DNA from 2 places in the Thermoanaerobacter ethanolicus JW 200 genome. Region 2 is predicted to be linked to the other one. Evidence: riboswitches for the same ligand, from Rfam matches in the RefSeq annotation. Region 2 holds a riboswitch; the other holds the start of a gene.
The links. A riboswitch is a leader RNA that binds a small molecule or an ion and turns the genes downstream of it on or off. The one in region 2 is predicted to bind cyclic di-AMP.
Positions count from the first base shown of each region.

Region 1 (15,932 bases), 150 kb from region 2:
GCAACAACCAATCCATCTCTCTCCTAATGCGGCATAATTTACACTATTGTCTAGGTAGATATTATAATTAAAAATTTCACTCAACCTTTTCTTTAAATCAAAATTACTCCATTTCAATCCTGGTGCATCAACAATTCCTTTTTGTATATCTGTGATTCCTGGAAGACCAATACCAATTCCTATTATATTTTTATCTTCCTCAGCAAGTTCTTTTATCCCTTTCACAATTCCATTAAAAGCCTGTTCTTTAATGCCAGTTTCCCATTTTATCTTTTTTAAAATTTTCCCCTCTAAATTAGTCAGAATTCCTATCGAATTTGTAGATTCAACACTTATCCCTATAACAAATCTAGCATCAGGATTAAAAGAAAGCTGTATAGGCTTTCTCCCTACTGTACCTTTTTCTCCGTAACCATTTTCTATTACCAAACCTTCTTCAATCAACTCATCTACAATGGCAGAAATAGTAGATTTGCTCATTTTTAAAACTTTAGAAACCTCTATTCTCGATATGGGTTGCATCTTTTTAATAACATCTAAAACATTGGCTTTATTGATATTTTTAATTAACCCTGAAGTGCCTTTAGTATAGTCTTTCAATATCTCGCCTCCATTAGTTCATTATCTGAACTAATTATCTAAAAAAATTAGTTCGATATCCGAACATTTTCCTGTAATTATTATACCATAATAATTTGAAAAATGTAAATAATAAATTTTGAGACTACAAATATACAAGGAAGGTGTCTTATAATGAATAAAAAAATGAAATACATTGCAATAATTATTTTAATACTTTTTGTAGCCTTTGCTGGATTAGAATTAAAAACTTATAATTATGAAAGCAAAACTCCTGTTAAAAAACTTTATCCAACTCCTCAAATTTATCAAAGAGTATTAGTCTTTGCACCTCACCCTGACGATGAAACATTGGCTTCAGCTGGCCTTATTCAAGACACTATGAGATATGGTGGTGAGGTAAAAGTCGTAATAATAACTAATGGAGATTCCTTTAAAAGGGCAGTTATTGAAAATTATGACATTCCTTTTCCAACCCCTCATGATTTTTTGCGTCTTGGATACGATAGACAGAAAGAGACTCTTTCTGCTTTAAAATACTTAGGAGTAAAAGGGAAAAACATTATTTTTTTAGGATATCCTGATAAAGGTTTAGCTCCTCTTTGGTGGAAATATTGGAATGTACCTTATAAAAGCTTTGGTACTAAGACAGCAATAAGCCCCTATGATAATTCATACACTCTGAAAGTAGAATACAAAGGAGAAAACATAATAAAAGATTTAACAAAAATTATAAAAGAATATGACCCTACGCTTATTGTATATCCTCATCCAAATGAGCTTCATCCCGACCATTGGGCAACAAATAGTTTTGTAAAATATACCTTATATCTTCTTAAAAAAGAAAATCTCCCTCAATTTCTTTACATAGTTCATCGCACAGACTGGCCACTGCCTTTTGGAAAACACCCTCAATTAAATCTAAATCCTCCTCAAAATCTTTTGAAGACAGGAACAGAGTGGCATCTATACCCTCTTGCAAAAACCGATATTGACAAAAAGGGAGAAGCAATAATGATGTATAAAACTCAGATAAAAGTGATGAAAGACTTTTTATTGGCCTTTGACAGAAAAACAGAGCTGTATGGGTTTTATGAAGACGGTATATTGAAAAAATACAATAAAAACCGTAAATTTGATGATTATAAAGTGATAATAGATCCAGAATATGATAATTTTAGAGATTATGAAAATGGAAGTGTTGATATAACAGGAGTATATGCATACATGCAAAACAATAATTTACACGTAGCTATAAAGTGTAGACAACCTGCAAAGCCACTTTATGAATACAACTTATATGGTATACTATTTAAAGGTCATAAAGAAATTACAAGAATAAATGTAAAAGTTACAAATGGAAAATTAGTCAATAGAAAAGGAGATGTCAATATAAAAAATAGAATAGTTCATATCACTATTCCTATAAATATAGACTTTGATGCAATATATTTATCTGCTACCACTACTTCTAATAAATATCTTATTGACAAAACAGCGTGGAGACTTTTGAAAAAAGAAAAATAATCAATATCCTATTAACTTGTAGCCATTTACTAAAATTTTATTTGCAGAACTCATTTTGTAAATTACATCAATTTTTTCTTTTGAAATTGGTTTCACCAATAAAGCTACATTGCCTTCATTTAAAATATTTCCAGACTCCACCATCATATTGTCATTTATTTTTACATTCTCCAATATAGCGTTTATTCCAATGTAACAATTATCACCAATGTAAGAGTTAAATATTATAGTTTTTATATTGATATTACAGCAATTCCCAATATAGCATTCTCCCTTTATTATTGCTCCATTGGAAATAATAGCATTTTTCCCTATTTCAATTTTTGAAGCCCCTATTGTATTTATATTGACTCCATCATAAATACTTGCACCATCATTAATAACAATTTTACCCACTTTGTAATTTTCATCAACTTCATCTGCTCTAATAACAACATTAGGTCCTATGTAGACATTTTCTCCTACTACAATATTGCCAATTAAAATCGCTGTGTTATCTATGTAAGCTGTATGAGCAATTTGAGGAGAATTCCCAAATATATCTTCCCTAATCATAATTTCCACCTCATATAACCTAACATTTATATCAGGTTATAATACTTGTTTACATTATATCGCAAAAAAAGTAAATACACAACGAAAAAATGAAATTAAAAGTTTAGAAAATTTTATAAAATAAAAATGCCCTAAAAGCTTCATTTAAAAGCTTTTAAGGCTTGTTGTAAAAGATACAATCATGTCTTTTCCCCTTATTCCTCTACAAAATACCTTCCTTCACGGATATCCAAGATTATCTTTATAATCTTTTCTGTCAATAATTCAAAAATTTTTTCACCTTTTTCTTTTGTTGCAAGAGTAGCGTCTCCAGACATGGCATTTTCATAAAATACTTTTCCTCTGTCTTTAAAGTAAACCCTATAAAGAGGCTTTTTTAAATTTTTTGTCGCTTTATCCATTTGAACAAGTTTCTCGTTGTAATACAAAATAGCTGAGGTTTCATCTTCTCCTGCATGGCCTTGACCTTGTGTAATAGTAAGTATTTCCTTTGTAAAGTCCAGCCACCAATTTATTGTTAAAACTACCATTCCAAGCTGGACTAGCTTTTCACTGGCAAGATTGAGAGCATTTATGTTTCCCCCATGTCCGTTTAAAAAAATAAGTTTTTTAAGTCCATTTTCATATAAGCTTTTACCCACTGCATACACGTACTCCGCTAATACTTCTGAAGGCACATGAATTGTGCCAGGGTAGACAGATAAGTCGTAACTTTGCCCATATGGTATTTCAGGTGCAATCCACACATAATCGCCAATTTTTCTTTCAATCATCTCACAAAAAAGTCTAGGCGAAAAAATATCAGTTCCCAAAGGAAGGTGATGTCCATGAGCCTCAACAGAGCCTACAGGAATTATAACTATATCTGATTTTTGCAAGTTTTTTTGAAAGTCATCAGAAGCATAGTTTATTAAATACATGTAACTTCTCTCCCTATTTTGATTATTACAAATTAAGGATATCATAATTCAAATCAAATTTAAATATACCTACATACTACAATTATTTTTCTTCAAGTCGTTTTTTTCTTTCAAGATATTCCTCTTCGCTTATTTCCCCTCTTGCATATCTTTCTTTTAAAATTTCTATCGCATCCCTCTCTTTGTTTCTATTTTTTGTGCCTCGAAATAATGATATAATAAAGTATATTGCAGCAACTATTAAACCTATCTCTATTGCCATCCAGACAATGCTCCAAATAAATCCACCTATGCCATATCCCCAACCCCAGCCATACATCATTCTCATCATAATATTTTCCCTCCTTTCTTCCTTTCAAAAATAATTATACACCGCCATTATGAAAAACTTATGAACCAGTTTTTATAGGGGAATTTTAACAGTAAACTTACTCCCTTTATTTATCTCGCTTTCAACGTTTATTTTGCCTCCATGGGCTAGTACTATGGCTTTTGCAATCGAAAGCCCTATTCCACTTCCACCTGTTTCACGATTTCTTGATTTTTCTCCTCTGTAAAACCTTTCAAAAATAAAAGGAATATCATCTTTTGATATACCCATTCCATTATCTTCTACAATAAATACTGCATAATCGCCATCTTTATAAAAGTCTATTTTTATTTTGCCACCTACAAGAGTATATTTATTTGAATTTGATATTAGGTTAACGAAGACCTGTGCTATTCTGTCCTTATCACCAAACAACATAATGTTATCTTCTATGTTCTTTACAACTTCTTGTTCTTTTTCAGCAAAAGATGCTTCAAAATTTGTTAAAATGTTCTTTACTAATTCGCTTACGTCAAATTTGATTTTATTAAGCTTTAACATGTCAGATTCAAATTTATTCAATGTTTCAAGGTCTTTTACAATGTTTATAAGTCTTAAGACTTCTTCATTTAAACTTTTCAGTCTTTCATGCGTCGGCTCCCAAACCCCATCAAGCATTGCTTCAATATGACTCTGCAATGTTGTCAATGGTGTTCTAAGCTCATGTGCAATGTCAGAGGTCATTTGTTTTCTTAGTATTTCTTGATTTTTTAAAGATTCTCCAAGGTGGTTTATTGCCGCTGTGAGCTTAAATAGCTCTTCTTCTTTAGGTATATCATATACCTTTGCAGTAAAATCACCTTTTTCAAGCTTTTTAGCAACTTCCGTAATATTAACTAACGGTCTTGTAATATAATTTGACACATAAATACTTATAATCAATGCTATAAAAATAGCTATCACCGTTGCTATAACATTATATCTGCTAATGTCATATAAAAACTTAAAATCCAAGTCACTCATCATCATCGGCCCATAATAAATTATATCCACATATCCCACTGTTTTTTCATCCACAATGATGGGAAGAGTTTTTTTAGAAATATTTTTCTTATTCCATTTTCCCATCATATTCATCATATATGACATTGAAGAAAAATCCCATATAATCTTACCATCTTTATCTCTAAGTCTTAATCCATACCCTTCCATCATAGCTGCATGGCCAATTTCACGCCCTGTTGTACTTTTCCAACCTCCCTCAGATTTATACACTGCAGCAAGAGTGTTAGCTATATTGCTAAATTCTTTATCTGTTGACTTTGTAACATAATTTCCAAAGCTATTTATTATTAAGATGTTTGTTGTAATACTTACAATAACAATCGATATAAGAGCTATTGAAATAAATACAATAGCCGTCCTTGTTCTTAAATTATTTCTAAACATTTCCATCACCAAATTTATATCCAACACCATACACCGTTTTAATATACACTGGATTTTTCGTATCGTCTTCAATTTTTTGTCTTAAATTTTTAATATGTGCATCAATCGTCCTGTCATAGCCTTCATAGTCAAATCCCATAACTTTTTCAATTAATTCTTCTCTTGTAAAGACTCTGTTAGGATTGCGAATTAAAAACTTTAAAATTTTAAATTCGTTTGGAGTGAGATTTACAACTACTCCTTTTTTCTTCACCGTGTGTGCTTTAAAATCGACCACAAGGTCATCATTATTAAAAGACATTACTTCAGCAAGAGGTACATCATCACTTGTCCTCCTTAATATTGCCTTTACTCTCATAACCAATTCACGTGGGCTGAATGGTTTTGTAAGATAGTCATCAGCACCTATGGAAAATCCATTAATTTTATCACTTTCTTGAACTTTTGCTGTAAGCATCAATATCGGAACATTGGAAAACTGCCGTATTCTCTTGCACAGTTCCTCTCCTGAAATACCTGGCAACATAAGATCAAGTATAACAAGATCCGGTTTTTCTTTTTTTAATGTATTTAAAACGTTATTGCCATTGGTTTCGGTAATAACGCTAAATCCCTCATGCTCAAGATATGACTTTACAACTTCCAGTATTTTTATTTCGTCATCAACCACAAATATTTTCTTATTCATCTTCCATCCACCCTTTATTATTTTGCAGCAAAATTATGAATAACTTATGAAGATAGCTTGATAAACTTCTTTTAATATATTATACATCACAGTTTGCAAAAATCTAATCGCCTACTTTTGGAAATTATTTTAATTAAACTGTATTTATTTTCTCTTCATATTTTCTTCAAAAGTAAGTTTTAAAATAAAGGTGAAAGCAAGTTAACAATTTTTCGATAAATAGGGATGTGCAAAATTAATAAAAATAATCACGAACAAAAGCCAAAATATGTATGACATACAATATATAGTAATTAGGACTGACAATCGAACATAAAGAAAGTGGTAAAGGAAAAGAAAAGACAAAAAGAGGAGCTAAAAAAGGGCATAAATATCCTGTAGAAGTCAAATGTTAAAAAATGGCATGAACCAAATTCAGCAAAAGTTAAGCCGATTGCATCAGACCAACAAGGGACTTAAACTCATCAAATTTACCCAGTTTAATAGCTACAATAGCGACAGTAAGCAAAGTAATATGGCCAAAAGTATTAAGGTTGCTGACAGAATTAATATTTCTGACATAAGCTTTTTCAAAATCTAGAGCTTTAAAGCGGGAATTATATCTTTCTGATTCAATCCTCAATTTATAGACAGCCTTAAAATATAGGGAGTCTCTATTAATAGAGGACCTATAATCAGAAGATATAATAGCATACTTAGTACAGCCTCTATGCTTTTTGCCATTAAAATATTTAGGATGCTGAATAGGGCAAGCAGAGTCATCTTTAGAATTGCAGAACTTGCAAACAAATTTTTGCTTAATAAAACCATCAAAATATTGCTTGCCGTCTTTGAGCATTTTAATACCTGCTTCACAAACCATATAACCATCATCAGTCAGAGGGGGATTTTTAGAATTACGCTTGTTAAGAGGAATAAAACAATGACCATGGAGAGTATCTCTAACATAATTATAGAGTTTCTTAACGTCATAACCTTTATCAGCGATAAAATTAGTACCAGTCAGTTTAAACCAATTATTAGTATCAGCAAGTAAAGACAAAGCGACATCAAAATCAGGGACATCAGCAGGAGTAGTAGTTTCAGCGATGGGTAATCCAGAGATAGCATCAACAATAATATGATTTTTATAGCCCCAATAAAACTTATAACGTTTATTAGAAGAATCATTAGAAGCAGAATAAACGCCTAATTTACAATCCTTATCAGACTTAGGCTGATTATCTTTAGAGAATTTATTTTTAGAAAAAGACTTAGGGTTATTTAACTTAGTGTTAGCTTTAATAGGGGTAGAGTCCATGGAAATAAACTCACCAGAGATAATACCCATATTTTTGAGGATATTGACTTGATTTTGAAAGATAGAGGTCAAATAATCATGAGAGAACTCATTAATAAAACGGCGGAAAGTCCAATAAGAAGGAAGAGGTTTAAGGATGTTAAAGCCACAAAGATGAGCAATGATAAGATTATTGCGGAGATAATCTAAAAGGTCAGAAATTGTACCGAATCTTTCAGCTTTCATAACAATAAAAGCTCTAAACATTGCATGATGAGAGTAACCCTTACGGCCAGGACTAGAGGAAGGGAATTCAGGTATTGAAGACAGATCAAGATTTTTAAACATAGAAGAATAAAAGTCTATTTTAGACTGGGAAGTAAAGAGTTCAGGTATATTTAAAAGTAATTGAAGCTGGTACATGTAGGATTTCCTCCTCCTTAAGAAATATTTTCATGCTGTATATATAATAATTCGACAAATGGGAGGTGAAATCCTACATAAAAGATAAAAAATTCAAGAGTGATAGAAAAAAAGTATGTCTTCAGAATCGCTTAAATGAAGGCTTTTGAATTTTGCACAAGCCTATTCGATAAATAGAAAGGAGTTGAAAAGTATGGGTCTTATATTAATCTTGGCAATTGGCTTTTATTTGTACAAAACAGGTGACCTGCAAAGAATGATTAATAATTTACATGAAAACAAAAATTACCAAACAAACGAAGCAAAAAGAATACTTGATATACGCTTGGCTAAAGGTGAAATTACAGAAGAAGAGTATAACAAATTAAAAAGTATTTTGTAAAATTTAAATATTTAGAGAGGAGAAGAAAATAATGTTTGGAGGATATATGATGGGTGGTTTAGGTCGTTGGTTTGGAGGATATTATCCTTGTGGCTATGGAACTTGGTTCGGCGGTGGACTTACCAATATATTGTTCTTAATTTTAATAGGTGTAGTAATTTACTTGCTAGTAAAACAGATTAGAAATGTTAACTTTTTTAAAAAACACGATACAGATCCTAATAATGAAGCATTAGAAATTGCCAAGTTAAGATACGTTCGAGGTGAAATTACTTCAGACGAATATACAGAAATAGTTAAAATGTTAAAAAAATAAGCTAAATAATTTGACATTATTGTTGTTTACATTGCTCCTATTGACATTTTATGATAAATTTTTTACAATATATTGAGTAAAGGGGAGTAGTTCGCATAGCTTATATGTGGTAAAGTCAACATATCGGGAAACCCTGGCTTTACCTTAAAGAACGAGACCTTTACATAATATGTTTTACATATTATGTAAAGGTCCTAATTTATTTATAGAGCAAATATAATAGTTGGGGAGGCAATAAAATGGAGGCACTTGTCACATCATTTGTCCTTATCTTTACTTCTGAGATGGGAGATAAGTCACAGCTCATGTCAATGGCCTTTGCTACTCTTTTTAAAGTAAGGACTGTTCTTATAAGTATATTTATCGCAGCCTTAATAAACAATGGTATTGCTGTGATATTTGGTTCGTATATCACCGAATACATTCCCATTTTTTATATAAAATTTTCAGCTGCTTTATTATTTTTGTTTTTTGGAATTTCAACTTTAATAGAGGAAGAAACAAAACAGGAAAAAATAAAAAATTCAAAATACGGTCCTGTTGCAACTATTATAAGTACATATGTACTATCAGAATTTGGAGACAAAACGCAATTGGCTGCTATAGCTTTGACTGCATCATACAACAGTCCTCTGTACATATTAATAGGCACTACTCTTGGAATATTTTTAGCAGATGTATTAGGGATAATTGTAGGCATTTATTTTAATAAAAGAATCCCTTCAAAATATTTAAAATATCTATCTTCTTTCATATTCATCGCCTTTGGTCTTTCTACTTTGTATAAATTGTTTTTCTAAGTCAAAAACGGGTACTTAAATTGTACCCGTTTTTGACCCTCTCATCGGAAGTTTTACCTGCCGTAACAGAAAACCATATTACCTATTCTTGCCGCTATAGGAAGTGACCACAACCACGCATTAGTAGAACTTTGGTCAAAATAATACAAGGCTCCGTTTGTTGGGTCAACACCACTTAACGCATCTCTTGCTGCACTTATAGCGTCAGCTGAGGCAGGTCTATTTATCCACCCATTTAACACAGGAGTAAATTGGTAATTTCCGTATGCATCGACTTGATATATCACGTCTTTTATAGTATTAGGGAAAATACCACTTTTAACTCTGTTTATTACTACGGCCGCAACTGCTACTTTAGCCTGGTATGGTTCTCCATCTGCTTCCGCGGTAACAAGTCGCGCAAGGAGGTCAAATTCATCTTTTGTGTAGGGTATTACACCCCTTTCAATAGAACCTCTGCTGACATCCTGATATGTCCTATTAGAAGAAGTATCCCGGGGTATAATAAAGACTTGTCCAGGATATATTATGTCGCTTTTGTATCCGTTTGCAGATTTGAGCATATCAACAGTAATACCGTATTTTAAAGCAATTAAGTACAAGCTGTCACCTTTTTGGACAACATATGTGTTATCACTGCCCGGCACTTGTAAAACTTGCCCTGGATATATTATTGTATTTTGAAGGCCGTTTAAAGACATCAGCTTAGTATAGGTAGTCCCGTATTTTTGACTTATACCCCATAAGGTATCGCCGGGTTTAACTGTGTAAGTTGCGGCAAATACTGATTGGGAAATAAACAATCCGGCTATAACTGATGCGATGAGAGGTTTGACCTTGATGCGAATATTAAACATGTTGTTCCCCCTTTTGCCTCCGAGGTTAGTTGACGGGTTCGGGTTAGGGACACCCTACCACAAAAGTGGATTCACCCCAATTTAGTTCCCCCGTACCCCTTATCGGGGATTCGGCATATTTTTAACTAAATTATAGCCGGATATTTAACTTGTGTCCATATTAAACTGGTGGAAAGATAGGTACTTACTGGCACTCACTGTAACCACAGAAAGGACAGAAAACACAACCTCCCTCATGAACCAATTTAGCACCGCAATCCGGACATGTAAACACATTTACATTATTTTGATCAGCTTTATTTTCTTTTAGCTGTTTTTTATCCTCTGCCACTTGGTTTTTCATTTTAATCACCTCTATATATTGTTGTATTATTATAATACCACACAATATATAGAATTTCAAGAGCAAAGTTCGATAAAAAAATAACATCACCTTAAAGGCAATGTTATGGTAAATTCACTACCTTTCCCTACTTCACTTTTTACAGTGACACTTCCTTTGTGTTCCTCAATAATCCACTTAGCAATAGCTAATCCCAATCCTGCCCCACCTGTCTCCTTGGCTCTCGCTTTGTCTACTCTGTAAAACCTATCAAAAATATGTGGAATATCTTCTTGTGGTATACCTATGCCATCATCTTTAATTTTTATATAGGCTTTTGAATTATCTTTCCCCACATCAATTTCTATATTGCCATCTGAAGAAGTGTATTTTGCTGCATTGTCTAAAAATATCCTTATAAGCTCTTTAATGAGTTTTTTGTCAGCCGTTATATTTATGTCATTTTGCCCTTTTACAACTATATTTTTGCTTTCATTTAACATTTTTATTTCCTCTGCAACTTCTTTTATTACATCCTTTAAATTAAATTGTTCCTTATTTAACTTTATTGACTTATTATCTCCTTTTGCCAACAAAAGGAGTCTTTCAATGAGATGCTCCATGTCTAACGTTTCTCTTTTAATCGCCTCTATAGCCTCTTGCAATACGGCTTTGTCCTCTTTTCCCCATCTATCCAACATGTCAATATACCCTTTTATTACAGAAATTGGGGTTCTAAGTTCGTGAGAAGCATCAGAGACAAACATGTTCTGCCTTTTAAAAGAATCTTCCAACCTATCCAGCATGTCATTAAAGGTTTTTGCCAATCTTGTAAGTTCATCGTCTTCTCCATATATTTTAAGTCTTTTATTTAACCCATGGGCATCTATCTCTCTTACTTCTTTTGCCATATAATCCACAGGTCTTAAAGCCCTCTTTGTAACGAAATATCCTGCAATAAAGGACACAAAAATTCCTGCCGCATCCGCAAAAAACATCAAAATAAAAAGTAGCTTCAAAAACAAATATTCATTTTCCATGTCTTTTATCACTTGAATATAGAACACTTTATCATCGCTTTTAAAAATGGTATTGAGGTAAGTAAAATCCTTATCATATTTGTCAATTTTAACAGGAATATCTATGTTTACATCATGAGGAATATTAATTCTTTCTAATCTTTTAGAAGAATAGATGACATTCCCTTTTTCATCAAATATTTTTGTATAAATATTTTCATTTGGTATGCTTGAAAAAATCAAATCTTTTTCAGATAAATTGACGTCCTCTTTTATTTCCCCCAGTTTACTTTTTATAGCCTCTGCCTGGCTTGTTACTTGGTCCATTGCTTGGTATATTAAATAATATTTTAAGCCGTAAAGCACAGAAGCATTAAGCGCAACCAATATTACTGAAAAAACTACAGAATAAAGAAGAGCTATCCTTAAAGTTATGCGGCGGGGCCACAGTTTAATCTTCATCCTTATCCTCCTTCAAAGTGTACCCCACTCCTCTTATGGTGTGGATTAACTTCCGGTCAAAGGGGTCGTCAATCTTGCTCCTTAAATACCTTATATATACATCCACTATGTTAGTATCTCCATAATAATCATAACCCCACACACACTCAAGGATTTTTTCCCTTGTCAAAGCTATATTCGCATTTTTAATTAAAAACTCTAAAAGGTCAAATTCTTTTTTTGTAAGTTCAATTTTTATACCCGCTCTTCTTACTTCATGAGTTGTCAAATCCATAGTGATGTCGCTATATCTTAACACATCTTTTTTAAGATGCGGCTTTTTCTTTCTCAAAGCAGCCCTCACTCTTGCAAAAAGCTCTTCTATAGAAAAGGGTTTTGTCACATAGTCATCAGCTCCAATGTCAAGTCCTTCCACTTTGTCTTTTACTTCGTACTTGGCAGTAAGCATTATAACAGGTATGTCAGAATGTTCTCTTATTTTTTTTAAAACTTCAAATCCATCAATTCCCGGAAGCATTATGTCCAAAAGCACAAGGTCATAATCTCCTTCTAATGCCTCCTTTAAGCCAGAAAGTCCATCGTAAGTCACAGTGACAGTATATCCTTCATGTTCAAACTCCAATTGTAAAAAACGGGCTATGTGCTTTTCATCCTCTATGATAAGTATCTTTTCTTTCATCATTCATCACCAATGATATTATAGCATATCAAAGGTTTTATAAAAATCTGGATATGAAATATTTACACATTCAGCATTTTTTATCTTAGTTTCTCCTTCTGCTATAAGTCCAGCAACCCATAAAGACATGGCAATCCTGTGGTCGTTGTAACTTTCCACTGTATTTCCTCTTAAAAAACCCGTCCCTTCTATAATCATCCCATCTTCTGTTTCAAAAATTTTTGCTCCCATTTTCTTTAATTCTGAAGTGATTGTATTTATTCTATTGCTTTCTTTTACTTTTAACTCCTCGGCATCTTTTATCACTGTTTTCCCTTCTGCGAAGACTGCTGCAACTGCTATTACTGGAATTTCATCAATAAGCCTTGGAATAAGACTTCCTCCAATTTCAATTCCTTTTAGCCTTGAAGTCTTAACTGTTATATCCGCTACTTTTTCATTGTTTATAGTTCTTTCATTTGTTAAGACAATGTCTCCTCCCATCTCTTTTATCACATCGATAATACCAGTCCTTGTAAGATTTACATTTACATTTTTTATAGTAACCTCCGAATTTGGAACGAGAGTTGCAGCAACAATAAAATATGCTGCTGACGATATATCCCCTGGTACAATAACTCTCTGCCCTTGTAATTTGTAACCAGGGTAACAAGTTATTTTTGTGCCATTTACATCCACTTTAGCACCAAAAGAGCTAAACATGAGTTCCGTGTGATTTCTTGAAGGGTAAGGCTCTTCAACAGTCGTTTTATCATCAGCGTAAAGGCTTGCCAACATTATGCTGGACTTAACCTGTGCACTGGCAATTGGCATTTTGTAATATATGCCTTTAAGTTTGTTTCCAAAAACCGTAAGAGGTGCAAAATTTCCTTCTCTTGCTTCTATTTTCGCTCCCATCATACTAAGAGGAGTTATCACTCTTCCCATAGGGCGTCTCTTTATAGAATCATCACCTGTAAGCGTTGTCTCAAACTTTTGACCAGCGAGAATACCCATCAAAAGCCGAATGGTAGTACCTGAATTTCCTACATCAAGGATTTTTTCGCTTTTATTTAAATAAAGCCCTTTTCCATGAACTTTAACATTTGTCCCTTTTAATTCAATGTCAACTCCTAAATTCTTCATACAATTAATAGTAGATATACAATCTTCTCCTAAAAGAAAATTTTCAATTTCTGTAATCCCTTCTGCAATTGACCCAATCATTACAGCTCTATGGGATATTGACTTGTCTCCAGGGACTGAGATAATACCTTTTAAAAATCTTTTCTTTTTAACTTCAATATCCATAACAACACCTCAAGTTATAGTGTTTCGATATTTTCTTGCATCTTCAAGAAACTTTTGTATGGTGTCAATATCGTCATTTTCTAAATAACAAATAAAGTCACTTAGGACTTCCCTGTAATTTTTTAGTAACTCCAAAATAACTTCTTTGTTTGTACAAATTATGTCTTTCCATATTTCAGTCTGAGACAAGGCAATTCGCGTAGTATCTTTAAACCCACCAGCTGCGTATTTAAATGCTTCACTGCATTTATCATGAGCAAAATTCGTAAGGGTAGCAGAAAGAATATGAGGTACATGACTTATTATTCCGACAATGGCATCGTGTTTATTATAATCCATTATTACCGGTTTTGCACCTATTTTTATTATTACTTCATTTATAAATAAATCTAAAACATCTTCCTTTACATTATCAAAAGGTGTCAACAAATAATTAGAGTTGACAAATAAATCTGCATCAGCGTTATCATAACCTGCCTTCTCTGTGCCAGCCATAGGATGGCCCCCGATGAAAAAAATTTCATCGGGTAAAAATTTTTGCACTTCTTCCATTATAACTTTTTTTGTACTTCCAACGTCAGTTACAATACAACCTTTTTTTAAATAAGGAAGTATATTTTTAGCCTTTTCAGCAACTTTTCCAACAGGCGTGCATATAAAAACTACATCAGCATCTACTTGAAAATCAAGGTCTGTCACGCCGTAAGAAATTACTCCTTCTTCTAATGCTTTTTGTAAACTGTCTCTATTTATATCAACACCAATAATGTCTATATCTGTGTATTTTTTTAATGCTTTTGCCATTGATCCCCCTATAAGACCCAATCCTACAATAACCGCATTTTTTATCATACAAAATCACGCCCTACTGCTTTAGCGATAACCTTTATGTCCTCACACAAAGTCTCAAAATTTTCAGGAGTAAGGGATTGAGCCCCATCGGATAATGCATTTTTAGGGTCTGGATGTACCTCAATAATGAGGCCATCGGCTCCTGCTGCTATAGCAGCTTTAGCCATAGGAGCTACAAGGTGCCATTTCCCAGTCCCGTGACTGGGATCAACAACTATAGGCAAATGGCTCAACTTTTTTATGGCTGGGACTGCACTTAAATCCAAAGTATTTCGTGTATAAGTTTCAAACGTCCTTATTCCTCTTTCACATAGGATGACGTCTTTATTACCCTCGCTTAGGATATACTCCGCAGCACTTAACCACTCTTCTAATGTTGCCGCAAGTCCTCTCTTTAATAAAACAGGCTTGTTGATTCTACCTACTGCTTTAAGTAATGGAAAATTTTGCATATTTCTTGTACCTATTTGTATAACATCAGCGTATTCCGCCACTAGTTCAACTGAATGGACATCCATAACTTCTGTAACAATCTTAAGTCCAGTAAGTTCTTTAGCTTCTTTTAGCATCTTTAAGCCCTCTTCTTCAAGGCCTTGGAAGGAGTAAGGTGATGTTCTCGGTTTAAATGCTCCTCCTCTTAAAAATTGAGCTCCCGCTTTTTTAACAGCCATAGCACTTTCAAAGAGTTGTTCTCTGCTTTCTACCGCACAAGGGCCCGCCATTATAACTATGTTGCTTCCACCAATTTCGATGTCTTCTACTTTTACCACAGTTGGCTCTGGTTTAAATATCTTACTAGCAAGTTTGTAAGGCTCCACAATAGGAATGACTTTTTCTACTCCCTCCATCATTTCTACAGCCTTACCTTCTAATTTTTTCTTATCACCTATAACACCTATGACTATTTTTTCTTCACCTTTTGAAATGTGGTAACCTAAACCAAGAGATGTTAAAAGATTTGTAATATCAGAGATTTGCTTATCAGTGGCATCAATATTCATAACAATTACCATTTTCAATTCCTCCATTCTACCGTTCTACTTAAATTTAGGATATGAACCTAATACTTTTAAAAAATCCGTTCTACCTTTTAACTCCTCTAAGGCACTCTTTACTATTTCATCTTCTCTATGCCCCTCAATGTCCACCCAAAAAACATATTCCCCAAGTTTTTTCCTTGAAGGTCGAGATTCTATTTTTGTCATATTGATTTTTTTGTTGGC
Region 1 is NZ_CP033580.1:1,576,861-1,592,792, reverse strand. Features, by position in the region: gene EB239_RS07885 (ROK family transcriptional regulator) at 1-600, opposite strand, end outside; gene EB239_RS07880 (PIG-L deacetylase family protein) at 754-2,106, shown strand; gene EB239_RS07875 (LbetaH domain-containing protein) at 2,107-2,661, opposite strand; gene EB239_RS07870 (creatininase family protein) at 2,856-3,581, opposite strand; gene EB239_RS07865 (SHOCT domain-containing protein) at 3,664-3,912, opposite strand; gene EB239_RS07860 (sensor histidine kinase) at 3,985-5,370, opposite strand; gene EB239_RS07855 (response regulator transcription factor) at 5,333-6,028, opposite strand; gene EB239_RS07850 (transposase) at 6,453-7,730, opposite strand; gene EB239_RS07845 (SHOCT domain-containing protein) at 7,924-8,112, shown strand; gene EB239_RS07840 (SHOCT domain-containing protein) at 8,144-8,428, shown strand; gene EB239_RS07835 (TMEM165/GDT1 family protein) at 8,668-9,228, shown strand; gene EB239_RS07830 (cell wall hydrolase) at 9,282-10,085, opposite strand; cyclic di-AMP (ydaO/yuaA leader) riboswitch at 10,085-10,211, opposite strand; gene EB239_RS14975 (hypothetical protein) at 10,270-10,428, opposite strand; gene EB239_RS07825 (sensor histidine kinase) at 10,515-11,888, opposite strand; gene EB239_RS07820 (response regulator transcription factor) at 11,878-12,567, opposite strand; gene aroA (3-phosphoshikimate 1-carboxyvinyltransferase) at 12,586-13,857, opposite strand; gene EB239_RS07810 (prephenate dehydrogenase) at 13,867-14,709, opposite strand; gene aroF (3-deoxy-7-phosphoheptulonate synthase) at 14,706-15,722, opposite strand; gene pheA (prephenate dehydratase) at 15,747-15,932, opposite strand, start outside.
Region 1: another riboswitch for cyclic di-AMP. It lies ahead of EB239_RS07830 (cell wall hydrolase); the one in region 2 lies ahead of EB239_RS07015 (C40 family peptidase).

Region 2 (15,932 bases):
GTATATCAAAAAATAGGTATTGACACTGACCTAAAAAGATTATATAATTCATAGTGTGACGAAATTAAATAAAGCGTGCGGTGGTGGCGGAACTGGCAGACGCGTACGTTTGGGTGTATGACTATTCAGTGATGGATATTTTAATTGAAATGATTAATAGGTTTGCCACCTTGACAAACGAGTTAAGTGAGCAGTATAATAAAAACGCAGGCGGGCGTGCTGGAATTGGCAGACAGGCATGTTTGAGGGGCATGTGAGAGATGATCTCGTGTGGGTTCAAGTCCCACCGCCCGCACCATAAATAAAAGAGAAAAGAGGCGTTAAGCCTTTTATTTTTTTGTCACACAAATTATTAATTTTTTATAAAATATATTAAAAAAAGATTAAAAAATATAAATTGCAATATTAAATGCAACACCTAATGAAAATCATGTAGATATAGGATTTGGAACAAATCATATATAACCTTAAGCCCATCTTAGTTAACAAATTGAGCGAAGGTCGTGATTTGTCAAGGGTTAAAGTCAGGCGAAGCCTGCCCCTTGACAAATCACGAACGAGCTCTAAACTTTATAAGGGATGGGCTTAACAGATTTTTGCCAGCTCTTCATAAAAGTATTCCTTAGGCGTTTTGTAATTTAACAATTTTCGTGGAAGGTTATTAAGCCAGTTTTCTACTCTCTTTATCGTATCTATAGATAAATCTTTAATACTTTTACCTTTAGGGATGAAACGTCGTATAAGACCGTTATGTCGTTCATTTGTAGCTCTTTCCCAAGATGAATATGGATGTGTATAATATACTTCTACGCCATATTCTAAAAGAGCACTTTCTAAATCACTAAACTCTGTACCATTATCAGATGTTATTGTTTTAAATACTTTGTTTAAATTGTCACCAAACATATCTTTTAATTTTGATAATGCATCTTTAACAGATTTATTGTCTTTTGCATCTAATAAGAATATTATTTCATGGCGAGTCTTACGCTCTATTAATGTTAAAAGGACCTTGTCATTAGATTTCTTGCCAATTAACGTATCTATTTCCCAATGCCCAAAAACTTCACGGCTTTCAACTTCTTTAGGCCTAAAATCAATACTTTTGCCCATAATACGTTTATTTTTACGATTTTGTTTCTTCCTTGGTTTTAAACGTAGTTTTAAAGGTAAATCAATGTTTTTAACTTTTAATAATCCTCTATCTATATAGTTGTACAGTGTTTTAGTACAAACAATGGTTTTATTATTCCAGCTTGGGTCTTTTTTACAATAGCCTACAACTGCATCTGGTGACCATTTTTCATTTAATATTTTATTTTCAGCATATTTCAAGAAATCTTCTGCTTTAGCTACTTTAAATTTAGCTCCGCAATTTGAACGATTTTTTTCGTAGATAGCTTGACCGGTTTCAGGAAAATAGCTTGTATAAGAAGATAAATCACTTCTAAGTTGTGTAGTAGTTCCACGTTTAATTTCACGGCTTATAGTGCTTGGAGATCGATTAAGTTTTTTAGCAATATACCGAATACTTCTTCCTTCTTTGAGTAATGCATAGATCTCTCCTCGTTCATAGCTACTTAAGTGTTTAAAAGAACGCTTTTTTGTGGTATCATTATTATGAACCATAGTGAAAATCCTCCTTGTATGATGTTTAGTTGACACCTATATCATACACGATTTTCACTATGGTTTCTATTTTTTTATCTGTTGCATTTAATTATACAACTAACCAAGATTAAAAAATTTAAGAAATTATAATGTAAACATTGACTTTGACTGTAGGATATGATAAGATAAGACAAAAGGACAAAATATGCAATCTTGCCGAATCCGAAAGGTACGGAGGAACCGCTTTTTGGGGTTAATCTGTAGCTTTAAGCTGCAGTAGGGATACCTTCTGTCCCGCACCCGACAGCTAACTCCGGAGGCAATAAAGGAAGGAGATTTGCAGTGGATCAGCGAATAGGAAAGATGATTTTTGGAATTTCTGTGTTTGGTGCGACGCTGATTGGTAGCTCTTTTTTGAACCCAGCGTTTGCGGAAGGATTGGGAGTTGGAAAGATTACAGGCAATTATGTAAATGTGCGGACTCAAGGAAGCTTATCAGGAAGTGTCATTGCCCGCTTAAATTGGAATGACACAGTGACTGTGTTAGATAAGGAAAACGGGTGGTACAAGATAAAGCTTTCTGATGGAAGAGAAGGATGGGTTTTTGGTGAATATTTATCCGTAAGAAATTCTTCTAATGTCTCAAGAGGAGATTCGGAAAAAGCAGCAAGTGTTGGTATAGTGACAGGTAGTTACGTTAATGTGAGAAGTGAAGCGGGTTTATCTGGCAGCGTTGTAGCACAGCTTAACAAGAATACTACAGTGAATGTGTTGGGTAAACAAAATGGGTGGTATAAAATAAAGCTTTCGGACGGAAGAGAAGGATGGATTTACGGAGAATACTTAGCAGTGAGGAGCTCTTCAAGTATCTCAAGGGGTGAAGTAGATAGGAGTTTGATAGATAAGTTAATAGATTTTGCCAAGTCTTTTGTGGGGACTCCTTATGTCTATGGAGGTTCAACTCCAAAAGGATTTGATTGTTCCGGCTTTGTTCAATATGTTTTCAAGAATGTAGGTATTAATTTACCAAGAACGGCAAATGAGCAAGCTACTGCAGGAGAATATGTAAGTTATAACAATCTTCAACCAGGAGATTTGGTATTTTTTAAAACTTTAGGAAGCAGTGTGATAAATCATTCAGGAATATATATAGGTAATGGTGAGTTTATACAAAGCTCTTCAGGTAGAGGGAAGGTCATAATAAGTCCTTTAAACGAAGGGTATTATAAAGAACATTATGTTACAGCAAGAAGAATTATAAAATGACCTATGATAAAAAGAGTGCTCTAGAGAGTGCTCTTTTTTATATTGACTATTTTTATTCCTTGAGATATTATATAATACTGTATACGCGATATAGCCTATTTTATGGAAGGAGATACCTTATGAAATTTGTAAGAGAAGATGTAAGAAATATAGCCATTATTGCTCATGTTGATCATGGTAAAACTACTTTGGTTGATGCTATGCTTAAACAAAGCGGTATTTTTAGGGCAAATGAAAAAGTTGAGGAAAGGATCTTGGATTTTAACGATTTAGAAAGAGAAAGAGGTATAACAATTCTTGCTAAAAATACTGCTGTTAGATATAAAGATGTGAAAATAAATATAGTGGATACCCCAGGACATGCAGATTTTAGCGGTGAAGTAGAGCGAGTATTAAAAATGGTAGATGGGGTACTTTTGTTGGTAGATTCTTTTGAAGGACCTATGCCACAGACCCGTTTTGTATTAAGTAAAGCATTGGAACTGGATCTAAAACCTATAGTTGTCATAAATAAAATTGATAGGCCTGATGCAAGGCCTCAGGAGGTTATTGACGAAGTCTTAGATCTATTTATTGAATTAGGAGCAAATGATGACCAAATTGATTTCCCTGTTGTCTACACCTCTGCAAAAGAAGGTATAGCAAAATTAAGTTTAGAAGAAGAGTCTCATGACTTGAGACCTCTTTTTGATACGATTTTAGACTATATTCCTGCACCAATAGGAGATATTGAAGCACCATTACAACTTATAGTGACTACTTTAGATTATGATGATTACATTGGGAGAATTGCCATTGGAAAAGTAGTTAGAGGAAAAATAATTTCAGGGGAAGAAGCGGCTATATGTAAAAGAGATGGGTCAATACAAAAAGTTCACATAAATAATCTATATCAGTTTGAAGGACTAAAAAGAGTGCAAGTAGAAGAAGCAAGCTTGGGAGATATTGTGGCGGTTTCTGGCATAAGCGATATTGAGATTGGAGAGACCATTGCAGATAGAGATAACCCCGAGGCGGTAGACTTTGTTCGCATAGAAGAGCCAACAGTTTCTATGACTTTTAGTGTAAATACCAGTCCTTTTGCTGGAACTGAGGGTAAATACGTTACTTCAAGACATTTAAGAGAAAGGCTTTTTAAAGAGCTAGAGACAAACGTCGCATTGCGAGTTGAAGAAACAGATTCTACTGATTCTTTTAAGGTGTCTGGAAGAGGAGAGCTGCATCTTTCTATTTTAATTGAGACTATGAGACGGGAAGGGTATGAATTACAGGTTTCTAAGCCTACAGTGATTTTTAAAGAAATAAATGGAGTAAAAATGGAACCTATTGAACTTTTGACAATAGATATTCCTGAAGAATATATGGGAGTTGTGATGGAAAAATTAGGACCGAGAAAAGCTGAATTGATGGATATGCACACATTAAAGCCAGGAACTATAAGGCTTAAGTTTAAAATACCTACACGAGGCTTAATAGGGTATCGGTCTGAATTTTTAACAGATACAAAAGGAAATGGCATAATGACCTCTGTCTTTTATGATTATGCACCTTACAAAGGAGACATTCCTTCTCGTACGAGAGGCGCTCTTGTAGCTTTTGAGACGGGGGTTGCGACAACTTATGGCCTTTACAATGCTCAAGAGAGAGGGACACTTTTTATAGAGCCAGGTACAAAAGTGTATGAAGGGATGGTTGTGGGAGTTAATTCAAGAAGTGGAGATATTGATGTCAATGTATGTAAGAAAAAACATGTGACAAATTTAAGGTCTGCAACGGCGGATGAAGCTTTGAGGCTATCTCCTGTAAAAAAGATGTCTTTAGAAGAAGCATTAGAATTTATAGATAATGATGAATTGGTTGAAGTTACTCCTCAAAGCATTAGAATACGAAAAAAGATTTTGGATTCACAACAAAGATATAAAAATGCAAAATATAACAAATAAGGGAGCCTTTTTGGCTCCTTTATTATTTATGTGCGCCCGGCATGGGCGATAACTAGGCGGTGAAAGTCCGCTGTGGGCTTGGTAGTGGGAACCACTAGCCAAGAGCAAGGGTGTCCATCGTGAGGTGGAATCTGAAGGAAGCTTAAGGCAAAATCTCGGTCTGATGAACAAGAACCAGATAAGAGGCTGAATTGGGATGGATGAGTTTGCGTAACAAAACGAAGTCCAACACTACCCGAATCCCATACAGTAAATCTGGCAGATATATGAGATGAAAGTTATCGTTCTTACCCGGGGAGGTCTCAAGGATAAGTCATGGAAGTAAAATCTGAAGTGACAACCCATGCAGTGATGTATGGCTGAACCTTGAGAAGTCAGCAGAGGTCATAGTACTTATCTAGACAATAATAGATAAGGAAGGACCGAACGTTAGGAGGTTTTGGAAATCTTATGGACTCGAAAGATATGCAGAGACTGCAGACAACTCAACCAAGAGGCTATCCGTTGAATAGAGAAATGGAATTTCAAAAGACAACGGAAGTGCATAGTATATCATCGGCGTCGGAAGATGGAAGAAACGAGGTACAAAGATATACCGGCAAGATGCTTGAAATGATAGTAGAACGAGGGAACATGGAAGCAGCATACAAGCGCGTTGTTGCAAATAAAGGAAGCCATGGAGTCGATGGGATGGGAGTAGATGAACTTCTACCGTATCTCAAAGAAAACTGGGCAACCATAAAACAACAACTGCTGGAGGGGAAATACAAACCACAACCAGTGCGAAGAGTAGAAATTCCCAAACCTGATGGAGGAAAAAGACTACTAGGAATACCTACAGTACTAGACAGACTAATACAACAAGCAATAGCCCAAATACTAAATAAAGTCTACAACCATACATTTTCTGATAGCAGTTATGGATTCAGACCAGGACGCAGTGCAAAAGACGCAATAAAAGCCGCAGAAGCATACATAAATGAAGGATACACATGGGTTGTAGATATGGACTTAGAAAAGTTCTTTGACAGAGTAAACCACGACGTAATAATGTCCAAACTAGAAAAGCGGATAGGGGACAAAAGAGTACTAAAGTTAATACGAAGATACTTAGAATCAGGAGTAATGATAAACGGAATCAAAATATCAACAGAAGAAGGGACACCCCAAGGAGGGCCATTAAGTCCCCTATTAGCAAACATAATGTTGGACGAACTAGACAAAGAACTTGAGAAACGAGGGCATAAATTCTGCCGATATGCAGATGACTGCAACATATATGTAAAAAGCAGGTCTGCAGGAAACAGAGTAATGAAGAGCATAAAGAAATTCATAGAAAGCAAATTAAAACTAAAAGTCAACGAAGCAAAAAGTGCTGTAGATAGACCATGGAGAAGAAAATTTCTTGGATTTTCATTCTATACAAAAGAAAACGAAGTAAGAATAAGAATCCATGAAAAATCCATCAAAAGGTTTAAGGAAAAAGTAAGAGAAATAACCAATCGGAACAAGGGAATAAGCATGGAAAACAGAATAAAAAGACTAAATCAAATAACAACAGGATGGGTCAACTATTTTGGATTAGCAGACGCGAAAAGCATAATGAAAACCCTTGACGAATGGATAAGGCGAAGACTAAGGGCATGTATATGGAAACAATGGAAGAAGATAAAAACGAAGCATGATAACTTAGTAAAACTAGGAGTAGAAGAACAAAAAGCCTGGGAATACGCCAATACAAGGAAAGGCTACTGGAGAATATCCAATAGCCCAATCCTAAATAAGACTCTTACAAATAAATACTTTGAAAGCATAGGTTATAAGAGTTTATCCCAAAGATATCTAATTGTACACAATTCCTAATGAACCGCCGTATACCGAACGGTACGTACGGTGGTGTGAGAGGACGCTGAATAAAATAATTATTCAGCTCCTACTCGATTATATAAGTCATTTAAAATTTTGTTTATATAATTTATAGTTTCTTGGTAAGGGGGAATACCTTGATATTTTTCTACTGATTGAGGACCAGCATTATATGCAGCTAATGCTAATCTTATGTCATGGTAAGTATCCAACAAATTTTTTAGGTATCTTACTCCTCCATCTATATTTTGAGAAGGGTCAAAAGGATTGGATACATTTAATTCCTTTGCAGTTGAAGGCATAAGCTGCATAAGTCCCATCGCTCCTGCAGAAGAAACTGCGAATGGATTAAAATTAGACTCTGCTTTGATGACCGCTCTGATGAGATTTGCATCTACATTATATTTTTGACTGGCCCGTTGTATTAAATCTTCAATTTGTTGTAAATTTGTATTTTTTGATGGCGCATTATTACTCACATTTCCTGAATTGTATTGTTGATTTTCTATAGCATTGTTTAAAACTTCAGCAAAAGGTTTATCAGTGTTAAATATTTTTATATTAGCAGGGAGTCTGCTTTGAATTTCGCGAAATTTATTTTCAATTATTTGATTTACAATATTTGTCAATTCAATCCCTCCTATAATATATAATTCGACAAAATTCTTCTAAAACCTCTTTTAAAAGTGCAAATTAGTAAAAAAGTCCTATTAAAATTTTTAAAGGATTTTTTAAAGGAGTATAGTATAATATAAGTAAAGGTTTATGGTAAGGGTTGATAAAGAGATGAAAAACGAAAGAATGCTGGAAGTTTTAATTGTTGTATTAATAATTCCTCTAGTTTCTCTTTTAGCAGGTTATTTCATTTCAAAAGATATTGTAGAGCCTAACATTTCAAAAACAAATGACAGTGATAATCTTAAAGAGATGGTTGTTAAAGGAATTGACTTGTTTGAAGTTGTTTTAGGCAGCTATTCAGATTTTGATACTGCAAAGTATCAGGATGATTTAATGAAGATGAAGGGAGTTTATTCCTTTGTTAGTAAAGATTCTGACAAATATTTGTTAATAGGTGGAATATTTTTAGATAGAGAACAAGCTGCTTTATTTTCTTCTTCCTTAAAGTCTCAAGGCATTTCCAGTGAAGTATATGTAAAAAGAGGGCCTTCTATAAAAATTGCATATGACAAGAAATTAACATCAGAAATGGATGTTTTTATGAACAAATTACAAGATTTTCAACAAATTTTTGATTATATGTCGGCTCTTTCTTATAAGGCTTTTAATGACAAATTAGAAAAACAAGAATTAGAGCAATTAAAGAGAAAAGTAGATAGTTTTAAAAATAGTAAGGAGGATTTTGGAAAAGAAGAAGTGACAATACTAATACAAAAGACGATAAAAATTGTCGATAAAGTAACAAATGATATTAAAAAAATTGAAATATCAGCTGCTTTAGAAGATGGGAATACCTTTAGTTTATTGCAAGAAAGTTTATGGCAATCTTGTGAAGAATATAATACCTTTTTAAAGACAATTGTTACGCAGAACCAATAATGAGGTGTTAAGGTATGAAATTAAAAGAGGTAAAAGAAATTTTAAATGCAGAAGTTATGGTAGGGGAAGAAAAATTAGAAGAAGAAGTGTTTACTGCCTGTGGAGCAGACTTGATGAGTGATGTTTTGGCCTCAAAGGACGAAAAGGCTGTGCTTTTGACAGGGCTTACTAATGTGCAGGTTATAAGAACTGCAGAAGTAGTGGGAGATATTAAATGTATAGTGTTTGTAAGAGGTAAGACTCCGGGAGAGGACATATTGGAACTTGCTAAAAAAGCAGGACTTGTGATAATGAAAACAAGACATCCTCTTTATATTGCCTGTGGCCTTTTGTATTCTAATGGCCTTACTTGTAGAAGTGGTGAATGAAATGGTACTTTATAGTTTAGATTTTGATGTTAAAGCGAGAGATTTTGATTCTGCAGGAGAGGTTTCCAGCAATTTGAGAGCAGTGTTAAAACAGCTTTCCTTAAATCCAGATGTTGTAAGGAGAAGTTGCATAGCTTGTTATGAAGCAGAGATGAATATAATAATTCATTCTTATGGAGGTCACATGAAAATAGAAATTTTTGGCGATAAAATACGCATAACTGCAGAAGACACAGGTCCTGGAATAGAAGACATTGAACTTGCCATGAAAGAAGGATATTCTACTGCTCCTGAAGAGATAAGGGAAATGGGATTTGGAGCCGGCATGGGGCTTCCTAATATGAAGGAAAATTCGGATTTCATGGAGATAAAAAGCAGTAAAGAGGGAACAACTGTGGTGATGGAAATTTTATTTAAGTAGGTGATAAAATGTCATATTTTCACTCTGTGACATTAGATAAGGATAGATGTAGAGGGTGTACTAATTGCATAAAAAGATGTCCTACAGAGGCAATAAGGGTAAGAGATGGGAAAGCAAGGATTATAAATGAAAGGTGCATAGATTGTGGTGAATGTATACGTGTGTGCCCATATCATGCTAAATTGGCGGTAACTGATAGTTTGGATATGATGAAAAATTTTAAGTACAAGATTGCACTTCCTGCTCCTTCTTTATATGGACAATTTAGGGATTTAACTATTAATCAAATATTGAGTGCTTTACTGGATATAGGATTTGATGAGGTTTTTGAAGTAGCATATGCTGCTGAAATTGTTTCTAAGTTTACGCGGGAAGCATTGGCAAAAGGGAATTTAAAAAAGCCAGTTATATCTTCTGCTTGTCCTGCTGTTGTGCGACTTGTACAAATCAAATTTCCTTCTTTGATTGATAATTTATTGGATATATGTTCTCCTATGGATACTGCGGCAATATTAGCGAAAAAGGAGGCAATTAAAAAGACGGGACTAAATGAAGAGGAAATAGGAGTTTTTTTCATTTCCCCTTGTGCTGCAAAAGTGACAAGTGGGAAAAATCCTATTGGTATAGAAAAATCCAAAATTGATGGGGTTTTTTCTATGAAAGAAATATATGGCCTAATCATTGAAAAAGCTAAGACTACTGTTGTCAGAGATTTAAGCAAAGCTTCTATGATAGGTGTTGGATGGGCAAACTCTGGTGGAGAAGCATTTGGTACTTTTACAGAAAATAGTATTTATGTAGACGGGATACACAATGTTGTAGATGTTCTAGAAGAGATTGAATTAGGAAAATTGAACGATTTAGACTTTTTTGAAGGGCTTGCATGTATCGGTGGGTGTATTGGTGGACCTTTGACTGTTGAAAATAATTTTGTGGCCAAAAACAGAATAAGAAAACTGACGGAAAAACTTCCCAAAAGAGAAGAGCCTATGTTTGATGAGAAAGATATTGATTTTGAAGAGGTGAAATGGAAAAAGAAAATAGAAAAAAGTGAAGTTATGAAGTTGGACAAAGACATTTCTAAGGCGCTCGAAATGATGAAACAAATAGACACACAATACAAAGCCTTACCAGGACTTGACTGTGGTTCTTGTGGTTCACCTACTTGTAGGGCATTGGCAGAAGATATAGTGAAAGGTTATGCTACGGAATATGATTGCATTTTTATATTAAAAGACAAAATAAAAAATTTGTCTCAAGAATTAAATGAACTTGCAGGTAAAATTCCTCCAGTTTTAAGTGATAGGGATGTGCAAAATTAATTAAAATAATCATAATCAAAAACCAAAATATGTATTACATACAATATATAGTAATCAACACTGACAATCAAACATAAAGGAAGTGGTAAGGGAAAAGAAAAGACAAAAAGAGGAGCTAAAAAAGGGCATAAATATCCTGTAGAAGTCAAATGTTAAAAAATGGCATGAAATAGATTCAATAAAAATTAGGCCGATTGCATCAAAGCAACAAGAGATCTAAACTCATCATATTTGCCCAATTTAATAGCTACAATAGCGACAGTAAGCAAAGTAATATGGCCAAAAGTATTAAGGTTGCTCACAGAATTAATATTTCTAACATAAGCCTTTTCAAAATCCAGAGCTTTAAAGCGGGAATTATATCTTTCTGATTCAATTCTCAATTTGTAGACGGCCTTAAAATATAGGGAGTCTCTATTAATAGAGGACCTATAATCAGAAGATATAATAGCATACTTAGTACAGCCTCTATGCTTTTTGCCATTAAAATATTTAGGATGATTTATAGGGCAGGCAGAATCATCCTTAGAATTACAGAACTTGCAAACAAATTTTTGCTTAATAAAACCATCAAAATATTGCTTGCCATCTTTAAGCATTTTAATACCCGCTTCACAGACCATATAACCATCATCAGTCAGAGGGGGATTTTTAGAATTACGCTTGTTAAGAGGAATAAAGCAATGACCGTGGAGAATATTTCTAACATAATTATAAAGTTTCTTAACATCATAGCCTTTATCAGCAATAAAATTAACATACTTAAGGTTAAACCACTTATTAGTCTTCTCAAGCAAAGATAAAGCGGCTTCAAAATCAGGGGCATCAGCGGGGGTAGTAGTTTCAGCGATGGGTAAACCAGAGATAGCATCAACAATAATGTGATTTTTATAGCCCCAATAAAACTTATAGCGTTTATTAGAAGAATCGTTAGAAGCAGAATAAACGCCTAATTTACAATCCTTATCTGACTTAGGCTGATTATCTTTAGAGAATTTATTTTTAGAAAAAGACTTAGGGTTATTTAACTTAGTGTTAGCTTTAATAGGGGTAGAATCCATGGAAATAAACTCACCGGAGATAATACCCATATTTTTGAGGATATTGACCTGATTTTGAAAAATAGAGGTCAAATAATCATGAGAGAAGTCATTAATAAAACGGCGAAAAGTCCAATAAGAAGGAAGAGGTTTAGAAATGTCGAAGCCACAAAGATGAGCAATGATAAGATTATTGCGGAGATAATCTAAAAGGTCAGAAATTGTGCCGAATCTTTCAGCTTTCATGACAATAAAAGCTCTAAAAAGTGCATGGTGAGAATAACCCTTACGGCCAGGACTAGAGGAAGGGAATTCAGGTATTGAAGACAGGTCAAGATTTTCAAACATAGAAGAATAGAAATCAATTTTAGACTGAGAGGTAAAGAGTTCAGGTATATTTAAAAGCAATTGAAGCTGGTACATGTAGAATTTCCTCCTTCTTAAAAAATTTTTTATAGTGTATATATAATAATTCGACAAATGGGAGGGGAAATCCTACATAAAAGATAAAAAATTCAAGAGTGATAGGAAAAAAGTATGTCTGTAGAATGGCTTAAATTAAGGCTTCTGAATTTTGCACAAGTCTATTAAGTGAGGGAAAGGAGTGAAATGTTATGAGGATAAAAGTAGCTGATCTTGTCAACAGAGGATTTAAATTAGTTGCAGGGGGCAACGGAATTGACAAAGAAATTGAGGGGGTGTATATATGCGACCTTTTAAGTTGGGTTATGGCCCATGCAAAAGCAAAGAGCGCCTGGATAACAATTCAAACTCATGTAAATATCGTAGCAGTAGCTTTGTTGGCCGAAATAAGTTGTATAATAATTCCTGAAGATGCGAAATTAGATGAAGAAGCTAAGAAAAAGGCTGATGAAGAAGGCATCCCTATATTAAGTTTTACAGGGACTTCTTATGAAGCGGCAATAACTTTGTACGAGATGATGAAATGATGCTTTATTATGATTTGCACATTCATACGGCTTTATCCCCTTGCGCTTCTGATGATATGACTCCTAACAATATTGTCAATATGGCTTCTATAAAAGGACTTGATGTAATAGCTATAACAGACCACAACAGCGCAAAAAATGTGAAAGCTGTGTATAATCTTGGATTAAAAAAAGGCTTGATAGTAGTGCCTGGTATAGAGGTACAGACAAGAGAAGAGGTTCACATACTTTGTTATTTTTATTCAGTAGATGAATGTGCAAAATTTAGTGAAATTATTAACGAAAATTTGATAAAAATTAAAAATGAAAAAACAATCTTTGGGAATCAATTTGTAATGGATGAAGAAGATAATGTTATAGAAGAAATAGATTACTCATTGTTAATTTCGTCAAATTTGAGCATTAATGAAATTTTTGAATACATGGAGGGCAAGGGGGTAGCAGTCCCTGCCCATGTAGATCGGCCTTCCTATAGCATTGTATCAAATCTTGGATTTATTCCTAATATTAAAAATTTAACAACAATTGAGATATCAAAAGGTATTGTGACAGAAAATTTTTTACACTCATATCCTGAATATGGAAAATATAAAATTATAAGGTCTTCGGATGCTCATTATTTAGGAGATATTTCTGAAAGAGAAGAATTCCTACCATGCGAGTTTGGATTAAAAAGCATTGTAGATTGGCTTTATGGCTAATATTTTTTGTAATCCTACTAAATTAGTTGGGATTATCAGAAAATAAAAATTTTTTTATAAAAACTTGTTAAAAATTTAATAAAGTTATGATATAATATTAACGAATAGTGAACAAAAAGTTTACAAAAGATATGGGATATGAAATTTTTAATTCACAAGGAGGGAAATAAATGGAGACCTTATACCAAAAATTCGGTAAAGAGAAAGTAGAGAGGTTTAAAAAGGCTTTAGAGGAATTAAAAAATATCCCTGGCTCTTTGATTGCAATTATGAATGAGGCTCAAGAAATTTTTGGATATCTTCCTATTGAAGTTCAACTTTATATTTCAAAAGAAATGAATGTGCCTTTGACAGAAATATTCGGAATAGCTACTTTTTATTCAAGGTTTACCTTAAAGCCTTCGGGTAAATACAAGATCAATTTGTGTATGGGAACAGCTTGTTATGTAAGAGGAGCTGCAATGGTATTGGGAAAAATAAAAGAGAAATTGGGAATTCAAGTAGGCGAAACAACTCCAGACGGGAAATTTTCTTTAGAACCTACTAGGTGTCTTGGAGCTTGCGGATTGGCTCCTGTTATGATGATAAATGGTGAAGTTTTTGGAAGATTAACTCCTGATGATGTGGATGAAATATTAAGTAAATTTGAGTAAGAGTTTGATTGTTATGAAAGAATTAGCTCTTTATATATTAGATTTGTCACAAAATAGCATAAGAGCAGGAGCAAAAAATATTTATATTGAAATAAATATAGATACTTCAAAAGATATGCTTAAAGTATCTATAGAAGATGATGGATGTGGAATGAATGAAAAATTTCTAAAAAAAGTCACAGACCCTTTTATAACCACAAGAAAGGAAAGAAAAGTAGGACTTGGAATTCCCCTCTTTAAGGAGCTTGCCCAGCTGTGTGAAGGAAACTTTGAAATTCTTTCTGAGGAAGGAAAAGGAACAAAAATAATAGGTACTTTTAAACTTTCCAGTGTAGACCTTGTTCCAATAGGAGATATGGCTTCAACAATTGTATCTTTGATATTATCTGCACCAGAGGTCGACATTGTGTATAAATACAGCAAAGATGGCTATGAGTTTTTGTTTGATACTAAAGAACTCAGAAAAGTGCTAAAAGAAGTCAGTTTAAATGATATTAAGGTATTAAATTGGATAAAGGAATATGTAAAAGAGAATATGAAAGGTGATATGGAGGTGTAATAATGAAATCTATAGAAGAATTAGAAAAAATCAGGAAAGAGACATTGGAAAAAATCAATTTGAGAAAAGATAGGTCAGGCATAAGGATTGCCGTTGGAATGGCTACTTGTGGTATTGCGGCAGGAGCAAGGCCTGTCATGATGGCGATATTAGATGAGCTCAGTAAAAGGAATGTGACTGATGTAATTGTCACAGAGACTGGTTGTATAGGTATGTGTAAACTAGAACCTATTGTAGATGTTTATGTTCCAGGACAAGAAAAAGTAACCTACGTAAAGGTTGATGAGAAAAAGGCAAGACAAATAGTTGTTGAACATGTTATAAATGGTCATCCAATCAGAGAATGGACTATTGAAAATTACGAATAGAGGAGGGGAAATAGCATGCTTTATAGGTCACACGTAATGGTATGTGGTGGTACCGGATGTACATCTTCAGATTCTGATAAAGTAGCAGAGCGTTTTACAGAGGAAATAAAAAAGGCTGGTCTAGATAAAGAAGTATTAGTTGTTAGGACAGGATGCTTTGGTCTTTGCGAATTGGGACCAGTTGTTGTAGTGTATCCTGAAGGAGTTTTTTATAGCAGAGTTAAACCTGACTATGTTCCTGAAATTGTAGAGGAGCACTTGCTAAAAGGAAGACCTGTTAAGAAATATCTCTATGGAGAAAGTGTAACGGAAAAAGCTATAAAGCCATTGGAAGAGACTCCTTTCTTTAGAAAGCAAAAGAGAATTGCTCTTAGAAATTGTGGTATTATCAACCCTGAAGATATAAGAGAAGCAATTGCTTTTGATGGATATAGGGCTTTAGCAAAGGTTCTTACTCAAATGACTCCAAAAGAGGTTATCGAAGAGGTCAAAAAATCCGGATTAAGAGGTAGAGGTGGCGGTGGATTCCCAACAGGTGTAAAATGGGAATTTGCTTACAACCAAAAAGAAACTCCTAAGTATGTAGTCTGCAATGCCGATGAAGGCGACCCTGGTGCTTTTATGGATAGAAGCATATTGGAAGGAGACCCTCATAGTGTTTTAGAGGCTATGGCAATAGCAGGATATGCAATTGGAGCAAACCATGGATATATTTATGTAAGGGCAGAATATCCTTTGGCAGTAAAAAGGCTTAAAATTGCTATTGAGCAGGCTAGAGAATATGGTCTTTTAGGAAAAAACATATTTGGGACAGGTTTTGATTTTGACATTGAGATAAGATTAGGAGCAGGTGCTTTTGTCTGTGGAGAAGAGACTGCACTTTTAAATTCAGTAATGGGAAGAAGAGGAGAACCAAGACCAAGACCGCCATTCCCTGCTGTAAAAGGTGTGTGGGATAAACCAACGATTATAAATAACGTAGAGACATTTGCTAATATTCCACCGATTATCTTAAATGGTGCTGAATGGTTTTCAAGCATTGGTACAGAAAAATCGAAGGGAACAAAAGTTTTTGCCTTAACTGGTAAAGTAAACAACACAGGTCTTATTGAAGTTCCAATGGGAACTACTTTGAGAGAAATTATATACGAAATAGGTGGAGGAATACCCAATGGGAAGAAATTTAAAGCTGCTCAAACAGGAGGACCTTCCGGCGGATGTATTCCTGCAGAGCATTTAGATACACCAATCGATTATGATTCTTTAATAAATGTAGGTTCTATGATGGGTTCAGGTGGGCTTGTTGT
Region 2 is NZ_CP033580.1:1,428,517-1,444,448, forward strand. Features, by position in the region: gene EB239_RS07000 (ABC transporter substrate-binding protein) at 1-16, shown strand, start outside; tRNA gene EB239_RS07005 (tRNA-Leu) at 211-298, shown strand; gene EB239_RS07010 (IS30 family transposase) at 586-1,629, opposite strand; cyclic di-AMP (ydaO/yuaA leader) riboswitch at 1,816-1,948, shown strand; gene EB239_RS07015 (C40 family peptidase) at 1,954-2,877, shown strand; gene typA (translational GTPase TypA) at 2,997-4,820, shown strand; gene ltrA (group II intron reverse transcriptase/maturase) at 5,271-6,683, shown strand; gene EB239_RS07035 (lytic transglycosylase domain-containing protein) at 6,743-7,315, opposite strand; gene EB239_RS07040 (hypothetical protein) at 7,452-8,243, shown strand; gene EB239_RS07045 (DRTGG domain-containing protein) at 8,258-8,611, shown strand; gene EB239_RS07050 (ATP-binding protein) at 8,583-9,032, shown strand; gene EB239_RS07055 ([Fe-Fe] hydrogenase large subunit C-terminal domain-containing protein) at 9,041-10,354, shown strand; gene EB239_RS07060 (transposase) at 10,540-11,817, opposite strand; gene EB239_RS07065 (DRTGG domain-containing protein) at 12,009-12,344, shown strand; gene EB239_RS07070 (PHP domain-containing protein) at 12,341-13,045, shown strand; gene EB239_RS07075 (NADH-quinone oxidoreductase subunit NuoE family protein) at 13,216-13,698, shown strand; gene EB239_RS07080 (ATP-binding protein) at 13,712-14,257, shown strand; gene EB239_RS07085 ((2Fe-2S) ferredoxin domain-containing protein) at 14,260-14,625, shown strand; gene nuoF (NADH-quinone oxidoreductase subunit NuoF) at 14,641-15,932, shown strand, end outside.